DNA from 3 places in the Microbacterium sp. R1 genome. Region 2 is predicted to be linked to each of the others. Evidence: predicted binding sites of a transcription regulator. Region 2 holds the regulator's gene; each other region holds the start of a gene.
The links. The regulator LexA, encoded in region 2, represses DNA repair genes until DNA is damaged. The targets are predictions, from matches to a motif close to TCGAACANNTGTTCGA.
Positions count from the first base shown of each region.

Region 1 (3,275 bases), on a different contig from region 2:
GCCTTCGTCGCCTCGTAGTGTCCGAGGCCCGCGGTGGGCTGGCGGGCGCCGATCGAGGAGATGTTGACGATCGAACCGTGCCCCGCCTCGGCCAGCAGTGCGCCGAAGACGTGGAGCATGAGGAACGTGCCGCGCACGTTGACGCGGAGGACGGCATCCACCACATCCACCGGTACCTCCTGCAGCGTGCCGCCACCAGCGACGATGCCGGCGTTGTTGACCAGCACGTCGATGCCGCCGGACTCCCTGACCCGCTCGGCCGCCGCTCGCACCGACGCTTCGTCGCCGATGTCGAGGGGGAGCGGGGTGGCGCCGATCTCGGCGGCGACGGCAGCGGCTGCGTCGGCGTCCACGTCGCCGATGAACACCTCGTCGCCGGCCGTGCGGAAGGCGGTGGCGATGCCGCGGCCGAGCCCGGACGCCCCTCCGGTGACCAGGATGCGGCGGGGGGAAACGGTCATGTTCGTCCTCACTGACGGGTGTTCTGACGGGATGAGTCCGTTATATTCTACAAACATAGAAAAACACAACCCCGTGCCACGAGACGGCGAAGGAGCCCTCATGCCCGATCCGACATATCCCCGCACACCCCTGTTCTCGGGCGGGGCGCCGGTGCCGCCGCTCGCCCTGGGGTCGTGGAACACCTGGGATCGCATGGAGCGGGACGAGGCGGTCACCCTCATCCGGCGCGCGGTGGAGCTCGATGCGGGGTTCTTCGACGTCGCGTACTACAACATGGGTCCGCACGCCGAGAACTCCCGCACCGACATCCTGTTCGGCGAGGCGCTGCGGGCGAGCGGCGTCGACCGCGCGGACATCGTGCTGTGCGGGAAGCTCTGGCTGTGGGACTGGCCGAACCAGGGGTTCCGTGCGCAGCTCGTGGAGTCGCTGCAGCGGGCCGGCCTCGACCGGTTCGACACCCTCGTGGTGGGCGACTACGTCGATGCCCCCGACCTGCCGCGGCTCGTGGCCGACGTGAACGCGCTGATCGACGAAGGGCTCGTCGGTTCCTGGGGCATCAACAACTGGCGCATCGAACACACGCGGCAGGCTCTCGCGGAATCCGAAGCTCAGGGGGTGGCCGGACCGGTGTTCGCACAGTTGAAGTACGGCATCGCTCGTCGGTCGATGGCGGAAGGCGACGCCTACGGGCCGCTGTTCGCCGACGGCACGCTCACCCTCCAGGCGTCGGACGTGTTCGAGGGGGGCATCCTCGCCACCGGACGGATGCCGGAACGGAAGATCGGTGCCGACGTCGGCGGGATCCGTGAGCGGATCGCGGCCGTCTACCCCGAGGTCGCGCGGGTCGCCGAGGGGTTCGGCGTGACGCCGGCAGCACTCGGCATCGCTTTCTGCCTGTCCAACCCCGCGACGGCGAACGTGCTGTTCGGCGCCTCACGCGTCGCACAGCTCGAGCTCAACCATGCCGCCCTCGCGCTGGCGCGCGACCACGGCGACGAGGTGCGCACCGCCCTTGCCGACTGCTGGGTCGACCGCGGAGTGCGGGCGGATGGAGCGTGGTGAGTGGTGAGTGGAGGGGGAGTGCGGGGTGGTGTTCACGACTAGCATGATGCGCATGGCGGGAAGCGGAGAGAGGGTGTCGGTCGAGCTGCAGCTGACGGCTGGCGAAGCGCTGGTGCTCTTCGAATGGCTGGCCGCTGCCAACGGGAGTGGTGAGCTCGTGGTGGATGAGGCGGAGCGGCGTGTGCTCTGTGATCTGGAGTCGCAGCTTGAGACGAAGCTCGTCGAGCCGTTCCTCCCCGGGTATCGTGCGCTCGTCGATGAGGCGAAGAGCATTGTGCGGGATACGCCCTGACGGTCGGGTCGGACGTGTGGCGGCCTCGGCCTTGGAGGCGACGGCAACGGAATGCTGGAATGAGATCGAACATAACTTCGAATGTCGAGCGCTGATTCGGTAGAATCGAGGCATGTCGAAGTTGGCCGTATTGCACGAGGCGATGTCCCGCCTCGATGCGGCGTGGGCCGACGCCGAGAGTTCGGGAGACCTCTCGCGTGAGCAGCTGATCGCGGTGAGCGCGTCGATCGGCGTGCTGCAACGCCGGCTGGACGCGGTGCACATCGAGGTCGCCGCTTGCATCTCGCGGGAGTCCCGTCCGGAGCTGGGGGCGGAGAGCCTTGCGAAGCAGCAGGGCTTCCGGAATCCGGCGACCTTGATCGCGGCGACTGTCGGGGTGTCGCGCGGTGAGGCGCATCGGCTGGTGAAGGTCGGAGAGGCGGTCGCACCACGCGCCGATCTCCTCGGTGTACCGCTGCCGGCGAGGTATCCGCTGATTCGGGAGGCACTCGACGCGGGCGCACTCAGCGCTCAGGCGGCAGCGGTGATCATCGCGCTGCTCGACCGATGCCGCGTGGTGGTCGGTGTCGAGCGTGTCGCCGAAGCGGAGCGTGTGCTGGTCGAGAAGTCGGCGGGGCTCGCGATCGACGACGTACGGAAGCTGGTCGTGCGGGCGGAAGCCTGGTTGGACCCGGATGGGGTGGAGTCGCGTCTCGAGGAGCAGCGTTCCCGACGATCCCTGACCATCCACGAGCGCGGCGGGATGGTGCATCTGAACGCCGTCCTCGATGCGGAGACTGCCGCACCCGTCGTGACCGCCATCCGCGGCTACGTGAGCGCCGCATTCGCCGCCCGGAAGGATGCGACGGCCCCGGACGCGCCCGATGCCGATCGTCGCACCGTGCCGATGATCCAGGCCGATGCGCTCGCGGTGTTCGCCGGGCATGTGCTCGACTGCGAGGCTCGCGTGCCGTTGGCGGGCGCGACCGTCATCGTGCGGGTGGATCTCGACGCGCTGGAAGCGGGTGTGGGATCGGCCGAGATCGACGGAATCGAGCAGCCCGTCAGCATCGGAGCTGCGCGGCGGATGGCTGCGGGCGGGGGAGTGATCCCGTGCGTACTCGGTACCGTGAGCGAGGTGCTCGACTGGGGGCGGGAGAAGCGCCTCTTCACGCGGTCGCAACGACTGGCCCTCGTGGAGAGGGACGGCGGCTGCGCCATGTGCGGACTCCCCCCGGAGATGACGAAGGCGCACCATATCCGCTGGTGGACACGCGACCAGGGGCCGACCGATCTCTCGAACGGCGTGCTGCTGTGCGAGACCTGTCATCACCGCATCCACGACAACGGGTGGGGCATCCGCATCGGTGGCGGTGGCGGTGGCGGTGGCGGTGGCGGTGGTGGTGGTCGCGAAAAGGTGTGGTTCCTGCCGCCCGCCTCGGTTGATCCGGCGCGCACTCCGCGGCTGGGTGGGCGAGCA
Region 1 is NZ_JADDUD010000001.1:1,168,877-1,172,151, forward strand. Features, by position in the region: gene ILP86_RS05890 (SDR family NAD(P)-dependent oxidoreductase) at 1-461, opposite strand, end outside; gene ILP86_RS05895 (aldo/keto reductase) at 562-1,524, shown strand; gene ILP86_RS05900 (hypothetical protein) at 1,577-1,816, shown strand; gene ILP86_RS05905 (HNH endonuclease signature motif containing protein) at 1,929-3,275, shown strand, end outside.
Region 1: the regulator LexA is predicted to act here: its motif matches at 1,882-1,897, upstream of ILP86_RS05905 (HNH endonuclease signature motif containing protein).

Region 2 (3,275 bases):
AAGAGCATCAAGGAACGCGGTGGTCTCGGCCTCGGTGCCCGCGCTCACCCTCAGGTGTCCTGGGATGCCGACATCGCGTACCAGCACCCCCTGGTCGTACAGCTGCTGCCAGGTGGCCTTCGGGTCGGAGACTCCACCGAACAGCACGAAGTTCGACCAGGATTCGTGCGGCTGGTAACCCAGCGCCTCGAGAGTCGCCGTGATGCGGTCGCGCTGCTCGACGATCTCCTCGACCATGCCGAGCATGACGTCGGCATTGCGCAGCGCCGCGATGGCCGCCGCCTGGGTGAGTGCGCTCAGGTGGTACGGCAGACGCACCAACCGCAGCGCGTCGATGAACGCCGGGTCGGCCGCGAGATACCCGACACGGGCTCCGGCGAACGCGAAGGCCTTGCTCATCGTGCGCGAGACGGCCAGACGCGGCCGCCCCTCGAGCAGCGTCAGTGCGGAGACCGCGTCATGCGGCGCGAACTCCTGGTAGGCCTCGTCGACGATCACTATGCCCCTGGCAGCCTCATACACCGCTTCGATGACGTCGAGTCCGAGCGGCGTGCCGGTGGGGTTGTTGGGAGAGCAGAGGATGACCACGTCCGGCTCGGCGGCCCGCACCTGCTCGGCCGCCTCCTCCGGAGTGATGGTGTAGTCGGGCTGACGCGTACCGGCGATCCACCGCGCACCGGTGCCCTGCGCGATGAGCGGGTACATCGAATAGGTCGGCGCGAACCCGAAAGCCGTGCGACCAGGGCCTCCGAAGGCCTGCAGGATGTGCTGGAGCACCTCATTGGACCCGTTGCCCGCCCAGATCTGCTCGGGGACGAGACCGTGGCCCAGGTACTCCGCGAAAGACTCGCGAAGCGTGGTGAACTCACGATCCGGGTAGCGGTTGACATCACGGATCGCGACGGCGATGTCATCGAGGATGTCGCTCGCCACCGCATCGGGGATCGGATGCGTGTTCTCATTCACGTTGAGCGCGATGGGAAGCGGCGCCTGTGGAGCACCGTATGGCTTCAATCCGCGGAGATCGTCACGTAGCGGGAGATCGTTGAGGGAGAGGGTCACCCTTCCCATGCTAGGCGGCGCTTGAGGTTGATGACGCAAAGTCGCCGCCCCAGGAACTCCTCGTCTGAGCCCTCCGCCGGATCAGCGCGCGTACTGAGCCGGGATCGCCAGAGTCTGCCCGATCTGCAGCTCCCCGCCGCGCAACAGGTTCATCCGGCTGATGTCGCCGATCACATCGCGCGGGTCGGCGTCGGGCGCGACGCCGGTGGCGATGGACCAGAGCGTGTCACCGGGCATGACGGTGACGGTCTCGACGCCGGCGGGTGCGGTGTCGGCACCCGACGCGACCGCGCTGCCGCCGCTGAGCGCCGCGAACGCGATGCCGGCGGCGAGGGGCACCGACGCCAGGGCGAGCAGTACAGCGCGACCACGCGTCGTCAGCCGGAGTCTCGTCGAAGGACGGGGCGATGCCGGGATGACTGCTGCGGTGCTGAAGCCGATGCTGCTCATGTGGTGCTCCTTAGCCTGTCCCGGAGCGGTGAGGCTGCCGGGGAAGTTGGCGTAGCGTTCGCATTCACGACTCGGCCGGGAGCCGGGAATGCGAAGCTACGTACCGAAGATATCTTCGAGTTCGAACATCTGTCAAGTATTCTTCGAAACCACACCGGGGAAAGAGGCCGACACGCTCGAACAGATCTTCCAGATCGGCCCGATTCTCGGATACGGTTTCGATAAGGACACCCCACCACGGGCCTCCGACATTCGAAGAGGGACGTCGGATCACGCACTGAAGGAGCACCATGAGCGAGAACTCTGCCGCCGAGTCGGAGGCACCGCGCACGCGCCGCCGGAAGAGCCTCAGCCCGAAGCAGATGGCGATCCTCGAGGTCATCCAGAACTCGATCGCGAACCACGGCTATCCGCCGAGCATGCGCGAGATCGGAGACGCCGTCGGTCTCAAGTCCCTCTCCAGCGTCACCCATCAACTCGGACAGCTCGAGCTGAGTGGCTACCTGCGCCGCGACCCGGGGAAGACCAGGGCGATGGAGGTGCTCATCGATCTGCCGGGCGCCAGCACCGAGAACCCGGCCGACGTCGCGACTCCCGTAGGCGACGCCGCGCTCGTCCCCCTGGTGGGACGGATCGCCGCCGGCGTGCCGATCACCGCGGATCAGCAGGTCGAGGAGATCTTCCCGCTCCCCCGTCAGTTGGTGGGCAAGGGCGACCTGTTCATGCTCAAGGTCTCCGGCGAGTCGATGATCGACGCCGCCATCTGCGACGGCGACTGGGTCGTGGTCCGCTCCCAGAACAGCGCGGAGAACGGCGAGATCGTCGCGGCGATGCTCGATGGCGAGGCGACGGTCAAGGTGCTGCGCCGCCGGGACGGCCACACCTGGCTCCTCCCCCGCAACTCGGCATTCGAACCCATCCTCGGCGACGAGTCCGTCGTCCTCGGCAAGGTCGTGGCGGTGCTCCGCGCCGTCTGACCCTCGATCCGGTCAGCGCGGACAGTGGTCGGGCCCACGGCGTGGCCGCACACGCGGTGCGACGCCGCATAGGCTCGAGACATGTCGTCGTCCCCTTACGGTTCCTGGTCATCCCCGTTCTCCGCCGCCTCGGTCGCCGCGTCTTCACCGCGCATCGACGGCGCCCGTTTCGTCGGCTCGGAGATCTGGTGGGGCGAGTCGGTGCCGGCCCAGAAGGGCCGCGTGACGGTGCGGAGCTCCTCCGGAGCCGAGATCCTCCCCTCCCCCTGGAGCGCACGCTCACGTGTGCACGAGTACGGCGGGGGTGCGTGGACGGCGGACGAGCACGGCACGCTCTACTTCGTCGACGCGAACGACCAGCGGGTTCATCGTCTGAGCGTGGGAGGCGAGCCCGTTGCTCTCACCCCTCCCGGGCCCTCCCACGGCGGCCTGCGTGTGCAGTCCGGTCGACTGCTGGCCGTGCGCGAAGACCTCTCCCGCACGCCGCATCTCCGAGCGATCGTCGAGATCCCGCTCGACGGCTCCGCAGCCGAGGATGCGTCCGCGATCACGGTGATCGTGCAGGGCGATGGCTTCTTCGCCCATCCCGCGCTCTCCCCCGACGGCACCCGCGCCGCGTGGGTCGCGTGGGACAGGGGCCGCATGCCGTGGGAGGACGCGCACGTGCAGGTCGCCGAGGTCGGTGAGGATACTCCGCGCACGATCCCCTCACGGGCGGCGCTGCAGCCGGAGTGGCTGAGCGACTCGGAGCTGATCTTCGCCGATGATCCGGGTGGGCGCTGGGCC
Region 2 is NZ_JADDUD010000005.1:36,145-39,419, forward strand. Features, by position in the region: gene ILP86_RS17050 (histidinol-phosphate transaminase) at 1-1,062, opposite strand, end outside; gene ILP86_RS17055 (LysM peptidoglycan-binding domain-containing protein) at 1,144-1,512, opposite strand; gene lexA (transcriptional repressor LexA) at 1,803-2,489, shown strand; gene ILP86_RS17065 (prolyl oligopeptidase family serine peptidase) at 2,571-3,275, shown strand, end outside.

Region 3 (3,275 bases), on a different contig from region 2:
CCGCGCGCCGCTCCCAGTCCCCCTCCTACTCCCGCCCCCACTCCTACTCATACTCCCGGCATCGTCGATACGGATCTCCCACCCGTTGTCGTGGATGCGGTGGTGACACGTTTCGCACAGCAGTACCCCGTTGGAGAGGTCGGTCGGCCCGTGATCTCGTTTCCACCAGCGGATGTGATGGGCCTTCGTCATCTCGGGCGGCAATCCGCACATCGCGCATCCCCCGTCGCGCTCCACCAGCGCCAGCCGTTGTGCGCGGGTGAACAGCCGCTTCTCCCGACCCCATTCGAGGATCTCGCTGTCGCCACCGAGAACACACGGGATCACACCGCCACCGGCCGCCATCCTGCGCGCAGCTCCGACGCTGACCGGGTGATCGACACCATCCAGGGTCGCCGACCCCGTGCCGGCTTCCAGATCGTCGAGGTTCATCCGCACGATCACTGTCGCCCCCGCTACCGGCACCCGCTGCTCGCACCCGAGCACGTGCGCACAGAACACCGCCAGAGCATCAGCTTGGATCATCGGCACCGTCCGGCGGTCCGCATCGGGCGCACCCTCGTCGGGCGCATCTTTTCGCGCGGCGAACGCGGCGGTCACGTACCCCCGGATCGCGGTGACCACCGGAGCCGCGGTCTCGACGTCGAGCACCGCGTTCAGATGCACCATGCCGTCACGCTCGAACAGCGATAGCGCACGTCTGTTGCGCCGTTCGTCCTCCCTGGGCTCCAGACCGTCCGGGTCGAGCCATGCTTCCGCGCGGACCACGAGCTTGCGCACATCGTCGAGCGCCAAACCCGCCGCTTTCTCCGCCAGCACCCGCTCGCCTTCGGCGATACGCTCCGCTCCCGCGGCGATCCGACAGCGATCGAGGAGCGCGATGATCATCGCGGCGGCCGGGGCGCCGAGCGCACCCGAGTCGAGTGCCGTACTCACCGACGGGTACTTCGCCGGCAGAGGGGCGCCCAGGAGGTCGCTGCGGGGTGCAGTCGCTTCGCCCACCTTGACGAGGCGCGAGGCATCGCCCGTCGACACTCCCGTCGCAGCCGCGATCAGCGTCGCCGGATTGCGGTAGCCCTGCTGCTTCGCCAGGCTCTCCGCGCCGAGCTCTGGACGCGACTCACGCGATATGCACGCCGCCACCGAGACATGCACGGCATCCAACCGACGCCGCAGCACCCCGATCGACTCGCTCACCGCCATCAGCTGCTCGCGCGACAGGTCTCCGGAGTCGTCGGCATCCGACCACGCCTCATCGAGGCGGGACATCGCCTCGTGCAACGCGGTCAATCTGGACATGCTTCATTTTATCGCGGATCGTGCCGAGATTCGAAGATTTGTTCGATCGCATGCCGGTGAGACCGGTATCCCGAAAGCCGCCCTCCCCGGACCGACCCACCAGGCCCACCAGGCCCACCAGGCCCGCCAGGCCCGCCCGACCCGCCCGACCCGCCCGGCCTGCCCGGGCCACCCGGACACAGGAGCCGCCGGAGTGCCTCACTGCACGTCGGTGAACAATCCCATGACCTCCGGTCCCATCTCGACCTGGCTCAGGACGACGCGGAACGAGCCGTCCTGGTCGATCCAGAAGTCCGTCCCCTGCCCACCCGACCAGCCGAACCGGCCGACGTGCTCACCCTCGGTCTGCACCGCGACGCCGAATCCCCACCCCGTGCCCTCCCAGAATCCCGGGAAGAAGCTGTCCGCGGTCTTCGCTGCGGCCGGCACCTGGTCCGAACGCATCAGCGCGAGCAGCTCCGGGTCGAGGACGACACTCCCGCGATGGCGCCCGCCGGCGGCCAGCATCCCCGCGAACACGGCATAGTCGGCGGCCGTCGACACGAGTTCCGAGTGATTGAGATCGAACGGCGCAGGCGCGACGGAGAACCCTGCGGCCGCCGGCTCGATCTCGACCAGCTGGCCCTCCTGGTGCCGGTATGCCGCGGGCAGCCGATGCGCCTGGTCGACGGGAACCGTGAAACCCGTGTCGACCATTCCCAGCGGTCCGAAGAGGTCACGCCGAAGGTGCTCCTCCAGCGACCCGTCGACCACTCGTGAGAGCAGGATCCCGAGGATGCCGAAGGAGTGGTGGTAGCGCCATCCGGTGCCGGGCTCGAACGCGAGCGGGAGCGCGGTCAGCGCGTCCAGCCACTCCTGTGCGCCCATCGCGACCGGCTTCTGCCCCGCGACCGTCCGATTCCTGATCATCGCCTCGGCGAGCGGCGACGACACGACCTGCACGCCGTAGCCCGAGGTGTTGGTGAGCAGATGACGCAGAGTGATGGGCGTCGTCGCAGGCGCGACGTCGTCGAGGGGAGCATCCGGCACGCGCAGCACCTGACGATCGGCGACCTCAGGCACCCACTTCTCGACGGGATCGTCGAGAAGGAGGCGCCCCGCCTGCACGAGGCGCAGTGCGGCGACCGCGAGGATCGGTTTGGTCATCGACTGGATGCGCACGATCGCATCCGCCGGCAGGTCTCCGGCCGCGACGATCTCGAACGCCCCACCGGGTTCACCGTGCACGCCGATGATCCCCGGCGCCGTGCCTCGCGCGACGTGTTCATCCAGGATCCGTGCGAGCGACGTCGTCATGCAGTCGATTCAACCGGGCCGCAGCACCCCTGTCCACGCCTCGACGGCGATAGGGCAACGACGAGAAGAGGCCCCGGATGCGAAATCCGGGGCCTCTTCAGGGGAGGCGCGTCAGCGCTTGCCGGCGATCTGACGCCCGACGAGGTCGCGCATGATCTCGTTCGTGCCGCCGTAGATGCGGTGCACTCGGGCATCGGTGAACGCGCGGGCGATCGGGTACTCCATGATGTAGCCGTAGCCCCCGTGCAGCTGCACTCCCGTGTCGAGCACCTCCCACTCGCGTTCGGTCGCCCAGAACTTCACCTTCGCGGCATCCTCGGCGGACAGCTTCCCCTCCGAGTAGGCCCGGAGCGCGCGGTCGATGTAGGCCCACATCGCATCGGTGGTCGCGGACATGTCGGCGAGGCGGAAGCGGGTGTTCTGGAAGTCGGCGATGCGCTCACCGAACGCCTCGCGGTCCTTCGTGTAGGCGATGGTCCAGTCGAGGGCGGCCTGTGCGGCTGCAGCTGCGGCGACGCCGATCGAGAGGCGCTCGAGTGGCAGGTTCAGCATCAGCTGGATGAAGCCCTGACCCTCTTTGCCACTGATGAGGTTCTCGTCGGGGACGAACACGTCCGTGAAGCTGAGCTCGGCCGTGTCCCAGCCGTGGAAGCCCATCTTGCTGAGCTTCTTCCCCTGGT
Region 3 is NZ_JADDUD010000004.1:268,655-271,929, reverse strand. Features, by position in the region: gene ILP86_RS16635 (HNH endonuclease signature motif containing protein) at 1-1,299, opposite strand, end outside; gene ILP86_RS16630 (serine hydrolase) at 1,498-2,595, opposite strand; gene ILP86_RS16625 (acyl-CoA dehydrogenase family protein) at 2,707-3,275, opposite strand, start outside.
Region 3: the regulator LexA is predicted to act here: its motif matches at 1,330-1,345, upstream of ILP86_RS16635 (HNH endonuclease signature motif containing protein).